Regions from separate parts of the Methylobacterium sp. GC_Met_3 genome, predicted to be linked through region 1. Evidence: predicted binding sites of a transcription regulator. Region 1 holds the regulator's gene; each other region holds the start of a gene.
What was found. The regulator LexA, encoded in region 1, represses DNA repair genes until DNA is damaged. The targets are predictions, from matches to a motif close to TGTTCNNNNTGTGTTCNG.

Region 1 (4,207 bases):
TGGTCCCAGCCGAGGCCTTTGTCGACAATCGCCGATTGCTGGTAGAAAATCATCCACGGCATGATCACCGCGCCGATATTGGCGGCGATCAGCACCCGGTACTGACCATCACCGAGCGGTATGTGGGCGAACGACGTGGCGATCTCGCCCAGATTCGGCCGCGCCGCGATGGCGAGGCCGATGAAGACCAGCTCGAACAGGCCGACCGCCAGCGCCACCACCTCGACGCGCCGGTAGCTGCCGGTGAAGACGAGCCCGAGGAGCAGAAGGGCCGGCAACCCGAGGCTCACGAGCCGCGGCACCCCGAACAGGTCGCCGATCCCCGCGATGCCGGAGAATTCGGTGACGATGGCGCCGATCCCGGCGACCACGAGGCCGCCATACGAGATCCAGGCCCAGACCGGCCCGTAACGCGCGCGGATCAGCTCGCCATGGCCACGGCCCGTGGCGGTGCCGAGCCGGACCGTCAGCTCCTGGACGACGTACAGGATCGGGATCAGCAGGATCTGCAGGAGCAGCAGCGAGTAACCCCAGCGGGCGCCGCTCTGGGCCGCCGTGATCAGGCTTCCGACATCCGTGTCGGCGAGCATCACGACGAGTCCGGGGCCTGCGGTCTTGAGGAACGCGTTCAGGCGAGGCAGGGAGGCGCTGGGCACGGCTCGGGAACAGGCCCGGGTCAGGGCGGTTCCGGCGGGCGCCTGCGGCGTTTTCCCGGCACGCGGGAGGAGTATGCGATGGCACAGGGCACGGATCGGGGCTCGGGCTGGAGCCTTCAGGCGAGCGCCGTGCCCGATGGGGTGCGGCTCGAACTCGCCCTGTCCGACCTCGGCGGCGGGCCGGTTACCGCCGCAATCGTGCTGGACCGGGCCGAGGCCCGCGCCTTCGCGCGTGCCCTCCTGGCCGCGGCCGGCGACGCGACAGAACGCACCTTCCCGAAGCCGGGGACCTGAGCGGGCCGGCTCAGCGCTGGGCTGCACCCGGGTTGCGGCCCGGCAGGCGCGGCACCACCGTTCCGCGCCGCTCGACCGGCACGTCGCAGGCGTAGGCGAACTCGGACTTCAGCGAATCGAACACGGTCTCGCCGGTGATCCGGCAATCCTCGCGCACGGTCTCGTCGAGATAGGCGCGGGCGGCCGTGCGGAAGCGCGTCACCCGGGTCGCACCCGGCTCCGGATCGATGCGGACCTCACTCAGGTTGCAGCCGGCATATTCGCGCAGGGCGTTGGAGACGACCAGCATCCGGCGCAGCTGCCGGTTGTCGTAGACCTCGTAGGGTTCCTTGCAGCCGATCGTGACCACCTGCGGCGTGAGCGCCACGTAGTTCCGGGAGATGTAGGCGAACCCGGTGGTGCAGCCGGCAAGCGCCGAACCCAGGATCAGGGCGCCGAGGGAGAGCCGGAGGTGCCCTGGAGCCGCGCGCTTTTGCATCCTCGTCATCCCAAGCCAGATACCGCCCCGCTCCCCGGCGAGGCGCGGAGTGCATTGAAACGGCTCCGCTTGTGCCGTCAATGCGTTTATGGTTCGCATCGCCCGCGCCGGGTGGGACTCAGCTCCCTGGCGTCCGGCACGGGTTCGGCATGTCCTTCGTCCCGGGCCTGGAGGCCTGACCGGCAACGACGGTGTGCGTCACAACTTCGGTGCGGCAGGCCGGGGGCGCACCGCGTTCGAACCGGCCGAGGATCGACAAGATCGTCGATCGACCGGACAGCGTGGCCATAACGCGCTTGCAGAACACTTGCGGAACGTTTAACCTGTTCGCGATTTGTTTCAGAGGCCGCCTCGGGGCGGTCCGCAAAGTCGCGAGGCCCCCGTCGATGCTCACGCGCAAGCAGCTTGACCTCCTGCGGTTCATCCAGAGCCGCGTGCAGGAATGCGGCGTTCCCCCGTCCTTCGACGAGATGAAGGATGCGCTCGATCTCAAGTCAAAGTCGGGCATCCACCGGCTTATCACGGCCTTGGAGGAACGCGGCTTCCTGCGCCGGCTGCCGAATCGGGCGCGCGCCATCGAGGTGATCCGCATCCCCGAAAGCCTGGCGCAGGCGGCGGCGCCCACTCCGGAGCCGCGCCGCTTCACCCCAAGCGTGGTGGAGGGCGGCAAGTCCCGACAGCCGGCGGCGCCTCCCATGCCGGCGAGCGCACGGATGATCGACGATTCCGGTCGGGCCATCTCCATCCCCGTCATGGGTCGGATTGCGGCAGGAACACCGGTCTCGGCGATCCAGAACCAGAGCCACGCCATCACGCTGTCGCCGGACTTTCTCGCGGGCGGTGAGCACTACGCCCTGGAGGTGCGAGGCGATTCGATGGTTGAAGCCGGGATCCTCGACGGCGACCTCGTGGTGATCCGCAAGCAGGACACTGCCAATACCGGCGACATCATCGTGGCGTTGATCGACGACGAGGAGGCGACGCTCAAGCGCCTGCGCCGCCGCGGCTCTTCGATCGCCCTGGAGGCTGCCAACCCGGCCTACGAGACCCGCGTCCTGGGCCCCGACCGGGTCCAGATCCAAGGCCGGCTGGTCAGCCTCGTTCGACGCTACTGAAGGGGTTCGGCGGGGGCGTCGATCACGACGTCCGTCGCCGGGGCCTGTGGCGTTTCGGGTAACGCCATGCCGCCGGCTGCTCCGATGGGGGAATCCGTCGATTCGAGACGCGTACGAGCAGGCCTTGGACGCCAGGGGGCGGACCGGCCGTCGCCGTGGGCGGTGCGCATCGTAAACCCGTTTCCATCAGCACGCAGGGCGACGGCCCCGTGCATGGCCAGCATCCGGCGATCGATCACCAGAGGCCCCGTGCAGGTCGGCGGCGCCGCGAGGCTCGTGATCAGCACGGCGGCCCGGGCACAATCCTCGGGGAAGGCGCGCCGATCGCGGACCAGGGCAACGGCCCGTCCGTCCGGGAGAAGCGCGGTACAGCCGAGCCGGTCGCAGCGGCCGCCCGGCGCCGCACCGGAGCCGCGGTCGAGCCGCCGCCCGTCGCCATCCGCCTTCAGCCATTGCTCCAGCACGAAGCCCGAGGGGCTGCCGAGGATCGCGAGCCGGCCATCCGGGCCGCGTACCGCGGCGCCCCAGCCCTGCCGGTCGACATAGAGATCGTGGCGCTCCGGTTGGGCCATCAGGCCAAGCCCGAGCAGTACGGGTGGCAGGGCAAGCCAGCGGAGCTGCGAAACCGGTAGCGTTGCCAGGAGCAGCGCTGCCGTCAGGGCGGCGAGGGCCCCGGTGCCGAAGGCTGGCACCACCACGCTGGCCCGCTCGAACCCGGCGATCCAATGCGAAATCGCCAGCATGCCGCCCACCGCCTGCCCCATCAGCCACCAGACCGGCCGGTCGAGGGCGAAGGGATAGGCAATGCACCCGATCACGGCCGAGGGCATCACCACCAGCGAGACGAGCGGCAGGGTCAGAGCGTTGCCGATAAGGCCGAAGGGCTGGATCGTCTGGAAGTGGTAGGTGGCGAAGGGCGCGGTCGCGATCTGCGCCACCAGCGTCGTCGCCAGGGTGCCGGTGACCGCCGACAGGCCGGTCCCGACGAACCGGCCTATCCGTCCCGCCCCGGGCCGTACGAACAGGCGCCCGTCGATCAGCCGCGCACAGGCGATCAGCCCGGCCACCGCGCCGAACGACATCTGGAAGCTCGGGCCCAGCAGCCCTTCCGGTTCACGGGCCAGGGCGATCAGGGCGGCCAGTGCGAGGTTGCGCATTGACAGGGCTGGCCGGTCCGCGAGAATCGCGCCCAGCATGATCAGGGTCATGATCAGCGAGCGCTCGGCGGCGATGTCCCAGCCCGAGAAGGCGCAATAGCCGCTCACCCCCACCATGGCGAAGCCGGCCGCGATCTTCTTGATCGGCCAGAACAGGGCGCAGTGGGGGACCAAAGCAAGGAAAGCCCGCACTAGCCAGAACACCACGCCGGCGGCCAGCACCATGTGGAGGCCCGAGATCGAGACCACGTGGTAGATCCCGGCGGCGCGCAGGGCATCGTTGCTCGCCGGACCGATCAGCCCACGCTTGCCGGTCACCAGGGCGGCCGCCACGGCCCCCGCCTGGCCACCCTCGGCCTCGGCGATCCGGCGGGTCAAGACGTTGCGGGCCTCGTCCAGCATCGCGGCGAGTAGCAGGCGCAGGGGCGGCGGTTCCGTGGGGGCCGGACCGTGACCGCGCCGACCAGCGAGCCGACCGCGCCGATCCCCTGAAAATACGCATCCCGG
Region 2 (4,207 bases), on a different contig from region 1:
TGGCGCGCCTCCTTATCCCGGCCCCCGAGGATCGACTGTGCGATGTCGGAGCCGCAACCGGAGCCGTCGGGCTCGGCTGCGCCGCGATGGTGCCCGGCCTTCGACCGACCCTGGTCGAGCGCGATCCCGATCTTGCTGCACAGGCTCGGACGAACGCCGCGCTGAACGGGATCGATGCCCGCGTGATCGAAGCCAACGTGCTCGCCCCCGCGACAGAACGCCGCGCAGCCGGTCTGCTGCCGGACAGTTTCGACGTGGTGTTGACGAACCCCCCGTTCTTCACGGTCGGCCATCACCGGGTTTCACCGCATCCTGGCCGGGCTACGGCGCATAGTTTTGCCGGTGAGGCCTCCAGTGAGACGCTGGACGTTTGGATCCGCACCTGCACGGCGATCCTGCGACCCGGCGGGCGGCTTGGGCTGATCCATCGGGCCGACGCTCTCGCCGAATGCCTGCAAACCCTTCGCGGCCGGTATGGCGATCTGGCGATCCGTCCGGTCCATCCCCGCGCCGAGGCGCCGGCGATCCGGATCCTGATCAGCGCCGTCAAGGGAAGCCGCGCCCCGCTGCGTTTGCAGCCACCCTTAATTCTGCACGGACCGGACGGCGCCTTCACGCGGGAGGCCGCCGAACTTCACGGGGCGCCGCCGCGCTGCTGACCCGACCGGTCACGCCGCCAGGGCGGCGGGCTCCTCGTCCCCGATCCCCAGGAAGCGCTCGACTTCCGGAAGATCCGCGAAGGCCAGGAATTCCGGGCGGAGCGGCGCCGGCAGGCCCTCGAAGTTCAGGCCGGGGAACGTGTCGGGATGCGGGTAAAGCTGCCAGGCGGCGCCGGGCTCCACCGGCGGGAACAGGATTGCGACCTTCTCGTCGCCCAGCCGAACGATCCGGGAGGGGCTGTACGACAGGGTCTCGATGCTCCAGCTTTGGTGGCTGTGTCCGCGGGCCTTCATGGTGCGGCGGCGCGTCGCGCGATGCATGGCGGTCTCCTTGGGTGAAGGGATACGGGTCAGGCGGCGCTGCGGCGGCCGGGGCGCTTCGGCCAGCCGAGCGCCACGAGGCGTGCCTTGGCGTAATCGCGGACCTCGTCGCGGGTGCCGGGCGGCATCGCGGCGAGGATCGTCTGGGTGGCGCCATCCAGCATCAGGTCGGTGACCGCGTTGATCGTCCCGGCCTCGTCGATCCGGCGCTTGAGGTCGCCCTCCGCCTCGGTGACCTCGTCGAAGGCGGGCGCCTCCTCGAAATCCTCGTCGACGGCCCGGATCGGGAGCTGGTGGGCGCGGAACTCGTCGGCCTCCTCCTCCGAGTAGACGAGACCGTGCAACTCGATGAGCTTGAGGATCACGCGATCTTTCCCGCGTTTCTCCGCCATGGCGTAGACGTAGGCCGCCTGCTTGCCGGACACGCGGTAGTTCACGTTGACCAGCGCCTCGCCCATCGACCACTCGACCCGCTCCGTCCCGGGCTTCGTGCCGGGCAGACGGCCAGTGACGAGCATCACCGCCTCGTCGCGCTCGGCACGGATGACCGTTGGCGGCTCGAACACGATCCCGGCTTGGGCGGCGATCCGCTCCAGCGTCTTGTGGTAGATGACGGCCGTCCCCTGAACCCGCCAGACGTTGCCCCCGAAGGGTTCGCCGTAGCGGACGAGGATGTCGGAGATCTGCTTGTCGGCGGTGCGCATGCGGGGCTCGTTCCGGGAGGATCAGGCCGCGTCGTCCACAGCTTTCTCAGGCGACGCTCTTTTGTTCTCTTTTTGTTCGTATCTATATGCGTGATCGTCCCGCCGCTTGCAAGGTCGGGACGTGAAAAGCCATGGCCTGGGGGGCGTGCGATGGATGCGCCTCATCATCGCCCGCGCGTCTCGGCGCCGGGGGTTAGGAGGAACGCGAAGCCGTATGAGGCTGGAGGCCAATCCACGTTGAGTGCCATTTCAGCTCCTGCAGATGCCCTGTCCATCACCCGAGCCCTTGCCAGCCCGAAGCGACCACATTTCAGCGACCAGACAGACTGCGCCGACGACCCGCATTGTTGCTGCACCGCACCCTAGGGTAGACCGGCAATCACGATGTCCGAGACAGCAGCCGCGATGACGCCTTCCCTCTGGACCCGCCTGTCGAATCCCAGCCATTTCATGCGCTGGTCGGGAGCGTTGGTGCCGTGGCTTACGGTCCTATCGCTCGCTGTGCTGGCCGTCGGCCTGTATCAGACCTTCTTCGTCGTGCCGCCCGATTACCAGCAGGGCGAGACTGTGCGGATCATGTACATCCATGTCCCGGCGGCATGGCTCGGCGTGTTCTTCTACGGAGCCATGAGCGTGTCGGCGATCGGCTCCCTGGTCTGGCGCCATCCGCTGGCCGACGTGGCCCAGCGCGCGGCGGCGCCGATCGGCGCGGCCTTCACGCTGATCTGCCTCGTGACCGGCTCCCTGTGGGGCAAGCCGATGTGGGGGACCTATTGGGTCTGGGACGCGCGGCTGACCTCGATGCTGATCCTGCTGCTGATCTATTGCGGCATCATCGCCCTTTGGCGCACGCTGGAGGATCCGAACCGCGCCGCCCGCGCGGTCGCGATCCTGACGCTGGTCGGCGCCGTGAACCTGCCGATCATCAAGTTCTCGGTGAACTGGTGGTCGACCCTGCACCAGCCGGCCTCGATCCTACGCATGGGCGGCTCGACCATCGACCCTTCGATGCTCTACCCGCTGCTCATCATGATCGGCGCCGCGACGCTCGGCGGCACCACGCTGCATCTCTACGCGATGCGCACCGAGATCATGCGGCGCCGGGTCCGGACGCTGACCATCCGCGAGGCCGAGCGCCTGGATCGCGTTCAGCCCCGCATCACGCCGCAGCCCTCGACCGGGCTGCCGGTGGGCCAACCGGTTTAGGATCGGCACGATGGATCTCGGGTCTCACGGCGGCTTCATCCTGGTGGCCTACGCCTTCACCGCGCTGGTGATGGTCGCGCTGGTTGGCAACGCGATCCGCGACCGGAGGGCGCAGCTACGGGCGCTCAAGGGTTTCGGTGAGGACCGCCGATGACCAACCTGCATGACGACGTGACCGAGCGGCCGCTTCCGGTTCGCCGCTCCCTGCTGCTGATCGTGCCGGCGCTCGCCTTCGTGCTGCTCGCCGCCGTATTCTTCCTGCGCCTGCGCTCCGGGGTCGACCCGGCCGCACTGCCCTCGGCGATGATCGGCAAGCCCGTGCCGAGCTTCGACCTGCCGGCCGTGCCGGGGCTGACCGCGGCCGGGGCTCCCGTGCCGGGGCTGTCGAGCGCCGAGCTGAAGGGGCAGATCACGGTGATCAACGTGTTCGCCTCGTGGTGCGCGCCCTGCCAGGTCGAGCACCCGATGCTGATGCGGCTAGCCAAGGAGCCCGGCATCCGGCTCGTCGGCATCGACTACAAGGAGCCGAACCCGGAGGCCGGGCAGCGCTTCCTCGCCCGGCACGGCGTACCGTTCAGCGCCGTCGGCGCCGATGCGAGCGGGCGCGCGGCGATCGATTTCGGTGTCTACGGCGTGCCCGAGACCTTCATCGTCGGGCCGGACGGGGTGATCCGCGACAAGCTCGTCGGCATCCTCACGCCCGATAACTTTGCGAGCGTGCTCACGCGGATCCGGGCCGCCGGCAAGGTCGCGGCGGCCCAGTAGGGCTCACGCCTCCGGCTGCGGCGCCTTGTTCTCGTAGCGGGAGAGCAGCGGGGTCTGCGCCAGGGCGAACAGCACGGTGATCGGCATGATGCCGAACACCTTGAAGTTGACCCAGAAATCCTCGGTCTGCGTCCGCCACACGATCTCGTTCAGCGCCGCCAGCACGAAGAAGAACAGGCCCCAGCGGAAGGTCAGCTTGCGCCAGCCTTCCTCGGTGAGGCTGAACATCGAATCGAGCACCACCGACAGGAGCGGCCGTCCGAAGGCGAGGCCGCCGAGCAGGATGGTGCCGAACAGGGCGTTCACGATGGTCGGCTTGACCATGATGAAGGTCTTGTCCTGCAGCGCCACGGTCAGCCCGCCGAAGACGATCACGACCGCGCCCGACACCAGCGGCATGATCGGCAGGCGCCGCATCAGCACGTAGTGGATCGCCAGCGCCACCACGGTCGCCGCGATGAACAGGCCGGTGGCCACGAACAGCTTCTGGTCGGGGGCGACGCCGAATTTTTCCGAGTACGCATTCCCAAGAAAGAACAGGACCAGCGGGCC
Region 3 (4,207 bases), on a different contig from region 1:
CGGATCGAGGCGGCCGAGATCGGCTGAATCCCAGGGAGGCGAACCGCCGCACGGGTTGGGCGCGACCGCCCCCGCCCCGACGCGTTGGCCTGACATCCGCATCCGACAGGAGCCCACATGTCAGGCAAGCACCCCAAGACCGAGACCCCGACCGACGCCGACCTCAAGGGCAATCCCGGCATCGGCACCTCGAAGGGCATGACCGGTGCCGACCCGGCGGATCTGCAGGCGGATTCGACCTTCGAGGGCGACGTCGACAACGAGACGAAGCTCGACGGCGGCATCGACCCGAACCATCGTCCGCGCAAGAACGCCTGAAGACGAGCACCCGCGGTCGCGGGACGACCCCGGACCGCTCGACCGGTCCGGGGCCTCGGAATCCTCAGCGGGTGCGCGCCGGCGCCGGGCGGTTCTGGGGCGTGACCGGTCCGGTGATGGCCGGATCGCCGTGCGGTGGCGTCTGGATGAAGATCTGGCCGGGGCTCGCCGTATAGCCCCGCTGCATGGCGGCGTTGGCGGCACTGAACCCGGAGGTGCCATCGGCCAGGGCCGCGCCGGCTGAGGCGGTCAGCATCAGGGCCGTGGCGACGACAAGGGAAGCGCGTTTCGACACAAGCTGGCTCCTGCGGTTGGGTCCGACGCGCTCGGTGGCATCAGTCGGGATTCCCGCTATCTGGGTCTCCACAGGCCAAGACTGTGTGCGACACCGCACAATCGGCAGCGGATTGCAGTATGAAGCCGACTTTCCAGCTTCAGGTCCTGTCGTTCCACCCAGCGTTCAGAGCATCGTCTCGGAAGCTGGCCGCCACATTTCGGGGCGCGGCCTGCTAAAGTCCCAGCCCGAGCTGCATCGGCTCCTCATCCTCCCCCTGGGCGAAGCCCGACAGCGACACGCCGATCAGCCGGGCACTGCGCCGCAGCGGGAACAGTCCCGCGAGCAGATCGAGGCCGATCCGCTCCAGGCTCGCCCGGTCGGGCACGGGGGCGACGAGTGATTTCGCCCGGGTGACCTGGGCAAAATCCGAGAACTTGAGCTTCAGGGTCACGGTCCGGCCGCGCATGCCCTTGGCGACGGCGCCGGCCCAGACCTTGTCCAGCAGGGGTGCCAGCCGGGCGGCCAGGACCTCGAAGGCGGCGGTGTCCTCCGAGAAGGTGGTCTCGGCGCCGATCGACTTGCGCACCCGGTGGGCGCGCACCGGCCGCATGTCGATGCCGCGGGCGACCGCGTGGTAGTACCCTGCCGACGAGCCGAAGATCTCGCGCAGGCGCTCCGGCGCCCAGGCGCGCAGGTCCGCCCCGGTGTGGATCCCGAGCCGCTTCATCTTGGCCTCGGTGACCGGACCGACCCCGTGGAACCGGCCGATCGGCAGCGCGGCCACGAAGTCCGGCCCCATGGCGGGGGTGATGACGAACAGGGCGTTCGGCTTCTTGTGGTCGGAGGCCACCTTGGCCAGGAACTTGTTGTACGAGACCCCGGCCGAGGCCACGAGCCCGGTGCGCTCCAGGATCTCGGCCCGGATCGCCTTGGCCACCGCGGTGGCGGTGGGCAGCCCCAGAAGATTCTCGGTGACGTCGAGATAGGCCTCGTCGAGGGCCACCGGCTCGATGAGCGCCGTGTGCCGGGCGAAGACCGCGCGGATCTCCTCCGAGACCCCCCGGTAGACCTCGAAGCGCGGCTTCACGAACAGCAGGTCCGGGCAGAGCCGCCGGGCGGTGGCCGAAGGCATGGCCGAGCGGACGCCGAACGTGCGCGCCTCGTAGCTCGCCGCCGCCACCACGCCCCGCTCCCGCGAGCCGCCCACCGCCAGGGGTTTGCCGCGCAAGGACGGGTCGTCGCGCTGCTCCACGGAGGCGTAGAACGCGTCCATGTCGATGTGGATGATTTTTCGGAGCGCGACCTCCGGATCCATCGCCGCCTCGGAGATCCGCGGTTAGTTCCCGATCTGTTCTGAAAGAGCGCGGCGGGGTGGCCGGGTCAAGGCGTGTTGGATGGGGCTCAACAGGGATGTTCCATCCGCACCCTGGAGCGACCGATCAAGCTGGTCTGTCCCACCTCTTGAGGTGCGAGCGCAGCGAGCCTCGAAGGAGGGCTCCAGCCAGCCGCGCGATCCCTGGAAGTCTCCTTCGAGGCTTCCCCTGCGCTCCGGCACCGCCGGATGAGGGGGGCGGTTTGGAGGTTCTGTTCAACCGCCCGTGGCGGGTGACTGCCTCAGGCCACGCTGCCGTACAGGTCGTAGGCCTCGGCCCGCTCGATCTTCACGGTGACGATGTCGCCGACCCGCACCGGCCGCCGGAAGGCGGCGTGGACGGTGCCGTCGATCTCCGGCGCGTCGGCCTTGGACCGGCCCCGGGCGACCCCGCCCTCGACGGCGTCGACGATGATCGGCATCCGCTTGCCGACCTTGGCCCGCTGGAGCCGCAGCGCGATGCCGTTCTGGGTCTCCATGAACCGGCGCTTGCGCTCGGCCTTCACCGCCGGCGGCACGAAATCGCCCAGCGCGTTGGCGGTGGCGCCCGCCACCGGCTCGTATTCGAAGCAGCCGACGCGATCGAGCTTGGCCTCCTGCAGCCAGCCCAGAAGCTCCTCGAACTCGGCCTCGGTCTCGCCGGGGAAGCCGACGATGAAGGTCGAGCGGATCGCCAGATCCGGGCAGATCTGCCGCCAGCTGCGGATCCGGTCGAGCTGGCGCTCCTGATTGCCGGGGCGGCGCATGCGCTTGAGCACGGAGGGGCTCGCATGCTGGAGCGGCATGTCGAGGTAGGGGAGCACCTTGCCCTCGGCCATCAGCGGGATGACCTCGTCCACGTGCGGGTAGGGGTAGACGTAATGGAGCCGCACCCAGGCGCCGAGCTCGCCGAGTTCCTTGGTGAGGTCGTAGAACTTCGCGCGGACCTGACGGTCCTGCCACGGACTCTCACTGTAGCGGATATCGACGCCGTAGGCGCTGGTGTCCTGGCTGACGACCAGCAGTTCCTTCACGCCGGCTTTGACCAGCTTTTCCGCCTCGCGCAGCACGTCGGCGGCGGGGCGGCTGACGAGGTTTCCGCGTAGAGACGGGATGATGCAGAAGCTGCAGCGGTTGCTGCACCCCTCCGAGATCTTCAGGTAGGCGTAGTGGCGCGGGGTGAGCTTGATCCCCTGCGGCGGCACGAGATCGAGGAACGGGTCGTGGGCCGGCGGCACCGCCTCGTGGACCGCTGCCACCACCGACTCGTAGGCCTGGGGCCCGGTCACCGCCAGGAGGTCCGGGTATTTCGCGCGGATCTCCTCGGGCTGCGCGCCCATGCAGCCCGTGACGATCACCCGGCCGTTCTCCGCCATGGCCTCGCCGATCGCCGAGAGCGACTCCGCCTTGGCGGAATCGAGGAAGCCGCAGGTGTTGACGATCACCACGTCGGCGCCGTCGTGCCGGCGGGCCAGCTCGTAGCCCTCCGCGCGCAGGTGGGTGAGGATCCGCTCGGAATCGACCAGCGCCTTCGGGCAGCCCAGAGAGACGAACGAGATCTTTGGGGCCGAAGCCTTGAGATCCGAAGCCTTCGGAGCGGGCGTGGGGGCTGGCGTGGCGGTCATGGGCGCATTCGACAGATCGGACGCCGCCCGCGCGTGTGGCCGATGAGACAGCCATACGGAGCGCGAGGACGAGAATTCGGGATCATGATCTTATAGCGGTTCTCAACCGCCCGCGCGAGGCCGGCCGCCGCAGGGGTGTCCGGCTCCAGGCACGAGGCTACCGGATCACAACGGACTTCTGTTTACTATTATATCCTTACCGGCGGATCCTGAGACCGCGCATAAGGGTTTGGGGCCGTCGTCCTGCACCCTGGACACATCCCGCCCGCACCGCGCGGCGGTGCCTGCGTGGAACTGCCGCTTCCCCCGCGGCATCGCCTGTGCGACGGCAACGGGTAACGCACAGCCAGAGATAGCGGCCCCGAACCCGGTCATGTGGACCCGAGAGATCCCCTTCATCGATCCCGTCGCGGCCGCCGCCCGGTTGCGGTCCCTGCCGGGTCTCGCCTTCCTCGACAGCGCGATGCGGCACGACCCGCTCGGGCGCCATTCGATCGTGGCCGCCGACCCGTTCGCGCGCTTCCGCTTCCGCGACGGCGTCGCGACCCTGAATAGCGAACCGGTGCCGGGCGGCCCCTTCGCGGCCCTGCGCGCCTGCCTCGCCCCCTACCGGATCGAGCCCAGCCCTGAAAATCC
Region 4 (4,207 bases), on a different contig from region 1:
CGAGCGCGTCATCCTGTACGCCCTCGACACGACGGCGCAGCGCCAGCTGGAGCAGCAGGTCGCCCAGGCCCAGAAGATGAACGCCGTGGGTCAGCTCGCGGGCGGCATCGCGCACGACTTCAACAACGTGCTGCAGGCGATCATCGGCTACTCGGACCTGCTGCTGGCGAGCCACCGGCCGACCGATCCGGCCTTCCAAGACATCATGCAGATCAAGCAGAACGCCAATCGGGCAGCGGGCCTCGTCCGCCAGCTCCTGGCGTTCTCCCGCCGCCAAACCCTGCGGCCGGAGGTGATGAGTGTCGGCGAGGCGCTGTCGGAGCTCACGCTCCTGCTGAAGCGGCTGCTCGGCGAGCGCGTCGCCCTGGAGTTGAAGCACGGCCGCGAGGTTTGGCCCGTGAAGGCCGATGTCAACCAGTTCGAGCAGGTGATTGTGAACCTCGCGGTCAACGCCCGCGACGCGATGCCGGAGGGCGGCAAACTGGTGATCCGCACCGAGAACGTCACCGATCCGGGTCCCGCAGCGGTGGCCGAGGGGCGGGGCGGGGCGCCTGCGGGCGATCACGTGCTGATCGAGGTCCGCGACACCGGACAGGGCATCCCGCCCGAGCTGATGGAGAAGATCTTCGAGCCGTTCTTCACCACCAAGGAGATCGGCAAGGGCACGGGCCTCGGGCTCTCGACGGTGTTCGGTATCGTCAAGCAGTCCGGCGGCACGATCGACGTGCAGTCCACGGTCGGGGAGGGCACCGCCTTCCGGATCTATCTGCCGCGCCACATACCGGTGGCGGAACCCGAGGAGGTGCCGCTCCCGGCCCCCGCACCAGCCTTACCGCGGACGGACGCCGCACGGCTGCCTGGTTCGTCGAAGGCCGAGGGAAAGATCGAACCCGTGGGGCCTGCGACCCCGATCGAGCGGACGCCGCCGCGCCAGCCCGCCGCCGACCATACTGGCCAGGGTACGATTCTGCTGGTGGAGGACGAGGATCCGGTCCGCGCGGTCAACAGCCGGGCCCTCTCGGCCCGCGGTTATACGGTCCTGGAGGCGGCCTCTGGTCTCGAGGCGCTGGCGATCGTGCGCGAGAACGCCCAGCCGATCGACCTCGTGGTCTCCGACGTCGTCATGCCAGAGATGGACGGTCCGACCCTGCTGCGGGAAGTGCGCAAGCACCAGCCGGACCTGAAGGTGATCTTCGTCTCCGGCTACGCCGAGGACGCCTTCCGCAAGAACCTGCCGGAGGGCGAGACCTTCAACTTCCTGCCAAAACCCTTCAGCCTGAAGCAGCTCGTCGAGACCGTGAAAAAGACGATGGCAAGCTGAGGGGCTGGGCCACCGACCCTTCAGGCACCGGCGCAAACAGCCTCATCCCGGCACGCCGGGTATGAGGGGCGGCGCGGCCATTGCGCCACCGCCGGATCCCACAGCGCGAGACGGACCAGCCACGCTCCCGCAACGCATGCAATGCAAATTGACGGGCACAACGCCCGGTCAGAACACCCGCGCGCCCTTGCCGATTGAGAACAAAACAGGTACACAAGACGGACGTTGACGCGCGTTGTGAACGGCGCTCAACCCCTTCATAAGGATGCCGCCAGATGGCCCAGCCCGCATTGAAAGTGGTCGACATGCCCCCCGCGGACAAGGACAAGTCCAAGGCGATCGACGCCGCCCTGTCTCAGATCGAGCGTGCCTTCGGCAAGGGCTCGATCATGCGGCTTGGCAAGAACGACAAGGTGCAGGAGGTCGAAACCGTCTCCACCGGCTCGATCGGGCTCGACATCGCGCTGGGCGTCGGCGGCCTTCCGCGCGGTCGCGTCGTCGAGATCTACGGCCCCGAATCGTCGGGCAAGACGACGCTCGCCCTTCACACCATCGCGGAAGCCCAGAAGAAGGGCGGGGTCTGCGCCTTCATCGACGCCGAGCACGCGCTGGACCCGGTCTATGCCCGCAAGCTCGGGGTCAATCTCGACGACCTGCTGATCTCGCAGCCCGACACCGGAGAGCAGGCCCTGGAGATCACCGACACGCTGGTGCGCTCCGGCGCCATCGACGTGCTGGTGGTCGATTCGGTCGCCGCGCTGACCCCGCGGGCCGAGATCGAGGGCGAGATGGGCGAGAGCCAGCCCGGCCTGCAGGCGCGCCTGATGAGCCAAGCCCTGCGCAAGCTGACCGGCTCGATCTCGCGCTCGAACTGCATGGTCATCTTCATCAACCAGATCCGGATGAAGATCGGCGTGATGTACGGCAGCCCCGAGACGACCACGGGCGGCAACGCCCTGAAGTTCTACGCCTCGGTGCGCCTCGACATCCGCCGTATCTCGACCCTGAAGGACCGGGACGAGGCGATCGGCAATCAGGTCCGCGTCAAAGTGGTGAAGAACAAGGTTGCGCCGCCGTTCAAGCAGGTCGAGTTCGACATCATGTTCGGCGAGGGCGTGTCGAAGGTCGGCGAGCTGATCGATCTCGGCGTAAAGGCCGGGATCGTCGAGAAGTCGGGCGCCTGGTTCTCGTACAACAGCCAGCGCCTCGGCCAGGGCCGCGAGAACTCGAAGGGCTTCCTGCGCGACAACCCGAAGATCGCCGCCGAGATCGAAGGATCGATCCGGCAGAATTCAGGCCTGGTGGCCGAGAAGATTTTGGAGACCGCGACGCCGAGCGCGGACGATCTCGACGAGGGCGAGGCCTGATCGGCGCTGCCGCATTCTAAGAGGGTTTGCGGCGGCATTCTTCGCAAGAGACGTAGGACGGCCCCGGAGCATCTCCGGGGCCGTTTTTCTTTCCGAGCGCCGTGCCAACGCCGAAGGTCAAGATGCCCGTCGAAACCGACCGCCGCATAATGCCGGAGGCTCAAGGACGATCGCACAGGCTAGGCTTGATCTGATGCGCATAGGTACAACCATCGGCACCAAGGCCGAACGCAATCCTCAAACGACGAAGCCCGGTGCGAGTCCGACCAATGAAGGTCGGCCTTGCCCGGGCTCTCGTCGATTCGAATAGAAACGATCTGGCGGATGCGGTCGCCCGCAGCCGCCAAGCCATCAGATCAAGCGGCCTCGCCAGCCTCGGCCTGAACCGCCGCCTCGCCCTCGACCAGCTTCCAGGTCTTGGTCTTCGAGAACGGACGGCACTCCTCGATGAACACCGTCTGCCCGACCTTGGCGACATTCGCCTCGTCATGCGCATGGTAGTTCTTCGACCGGCGGACGGTCTTCTTCATCACCGGGTGCGTGAAGCGACGCTCCACCTTCACCACGATGGTCTTCTCACCCTTGTCGCTGACGACGGTGCCCTGCAGGATGCGCTTCGGCATGGTTGTCTCCTAAAACCCGCCTCAGGCCTTGGCCTGCTGCAGCGTCTTGGAACGCTGCAGAGTCCGGACACGGGCGATGTCGCGGCGGACCTCACGGACGCGGGCGACGTTCTCGAGCTGGCCAGTGGCCCCCTGGAAGCGCAGGTTAAACTGCTCTTTCTTGAGGTTCAGCAACTCGTCATTCAACTGATCCGGCGACAACGCCTTAAGATCAGACACTCTCTGGGTCGACTTCACGATAGCCTCCGTTCAGTCGGCGATGCGTTGGACGACCCGCGTACGGATCGGGAGCTTCGCGGCGCCGAGGCGGAGCGCCTCCTTGGCGATGGCCTCGGCAACGCCGTCGACCTCAAACATGATCCGGCCGGGATGCACGCGGGCAGCCCAGTAATCTGGAGCGCCCTTACCGGAGCCCATGCGGACTTCGGTCGGCTTCGAGGAGACCGGCACGTCCGGGAACACCCGGATCCAAACGCGGCCCTGGCGCTTCATCTCGCGGGTGATCGCGCGGCGGGCCGCCTCGATCTGGCGAGCAGTGACGCGCTCGGGCTCCACCGCCTTCAGACCGAACTGGCCGAAGTTCAGCTCGAAGCCGCCCTTGGCCGCACCGTGGATGCGGCCCTTGAACTGCTTACGGAAGCGAGTCTTTTTCGGTTGCAGCATGGCTTCCTACCTTACGCGTGCTCGCGGCGTCCGCGCTCGCGGCCGCCCTCGCCATCGCGCTCACGGCGTCCGCCGGAGCGGCCACCCTCTTCCTGGGCCTTCTTATCCTGGGCCATCGGGTCATGCTCAAGGATCTCGCCCTTGAACACCCAAACCTTGATGCCGCAAGTACCGTAGGTCGTGAACGCCGTGGCAGTGCCGTAATCGACGTCGGCGCGCAGCGTGTGCAGCGG

Region 2: OXS27_RS12490 (trna delta -isopentenylpyrophosphate transferase) is a predicted target of LexA. The motif match lies at 1,747-1,764, and genes of this name have one in related genera.
Region 3: dinB (DNA polymerase IV) is a predicted target of LexA. The motif match lies at 1,934-1,951, and genes of this name have one in related genera.
Region 4: recA (recombinase RecA) is a predicted target of LexA. The motif match lies at 1,518-1,535, and genes of this name have one in related genera.

Annotation. Positions count from the first base shown of each region.
Region 1 is NZ_JALNUL010000004.1:270,183-274,389, reverse strand. It holds gene OXS27_RS08550 (divalent metal cation transporter) at 1-656, opposite strand, end outside; gene OXS27_RS08545 (hypothetical protein) at 735-950, shown strand; gene OXS27_RS08540 (hypothetical protein) at 961-1,428, opposite strand; gene lexA (transcriptional repressor LexA) at 1,815-2,543, shown strand; partial or broken gene OXS27_RS08530 (ComEC/Rec2 family competence protein) at 2,537-4,207, opposite strand, start outside.
Region 2 is NZ_JALNUL010000007.1:183,060-187,266, reverse strand. It holds gene OXS27_RS12500 (methyltransferase) at 1-659, shown strand, start outside; gene OXS27_RS12495 (hypothetical protein) at 669-980, opposite strand; gene OXS27_RS12490 (trna delta -isopentenylpyrophosphate transferase) at 1,010-1,684, opposite strand; gene OXS27_RS12485 (heme ABC transporter permease) at 2,090-2,890, shown strand; gene ccmD (heme exporter protein CcmD) at 2,901-3,044, shown strand; gene OXS27_RS12475 (DsbE family thiol:disulfide interchange protein) at 3,041-3,655, shown strand; gene OXS27_RS12470 (septation protein A) at 3,659-4,207, opposite strand, start outside.
Region 3 is NZ_JALNUL010000024.1:25,038-29,244, reverse strand. It holds gene pncA (bifunctional nicotinamidase/pyrazinamidase) at 1-27, shown strand, start outside; gene OXS27_RS22045 (hypothetical protein) at 118-318, shown strand; gene OXS27_RS22040 (hypothetical protein) at 383-613, opposite strand; gene dinB (DNA polymerase IV) at 828-1,910, opposite strand; gene rimO (30S ribosomal protein S12 methylthiotransferase RimO) at 2,210-3,571, opposite strand; gene pabB (aminodeoxychorismate synthase component I) at 3,945-4,207, shown strand, end outside.
Region 4 is NZ_JALNUL010000005.1:4,145-8,351, reverse strand. It holds gene OXS27_RS08815 (PAS domain-containing sensor histidine kinase) at 1-1,321, shown strand, start outside; gene recA (recombinase RecA) at 1,597-2,688, shown strand; gene rpsQ (30S ribosomal protein S17) at 3,045-3,311, opposite strand; gene rpmC (50S ribosomal protein L29) at 3,333-3,548, opposite strand; gene rplP (50S ribosomal protein L16) at 3,561-3,974, opposite strand; gene rpsC (30S ribosomal protein S3) at 3,986-4,207, opposite strand, start outside.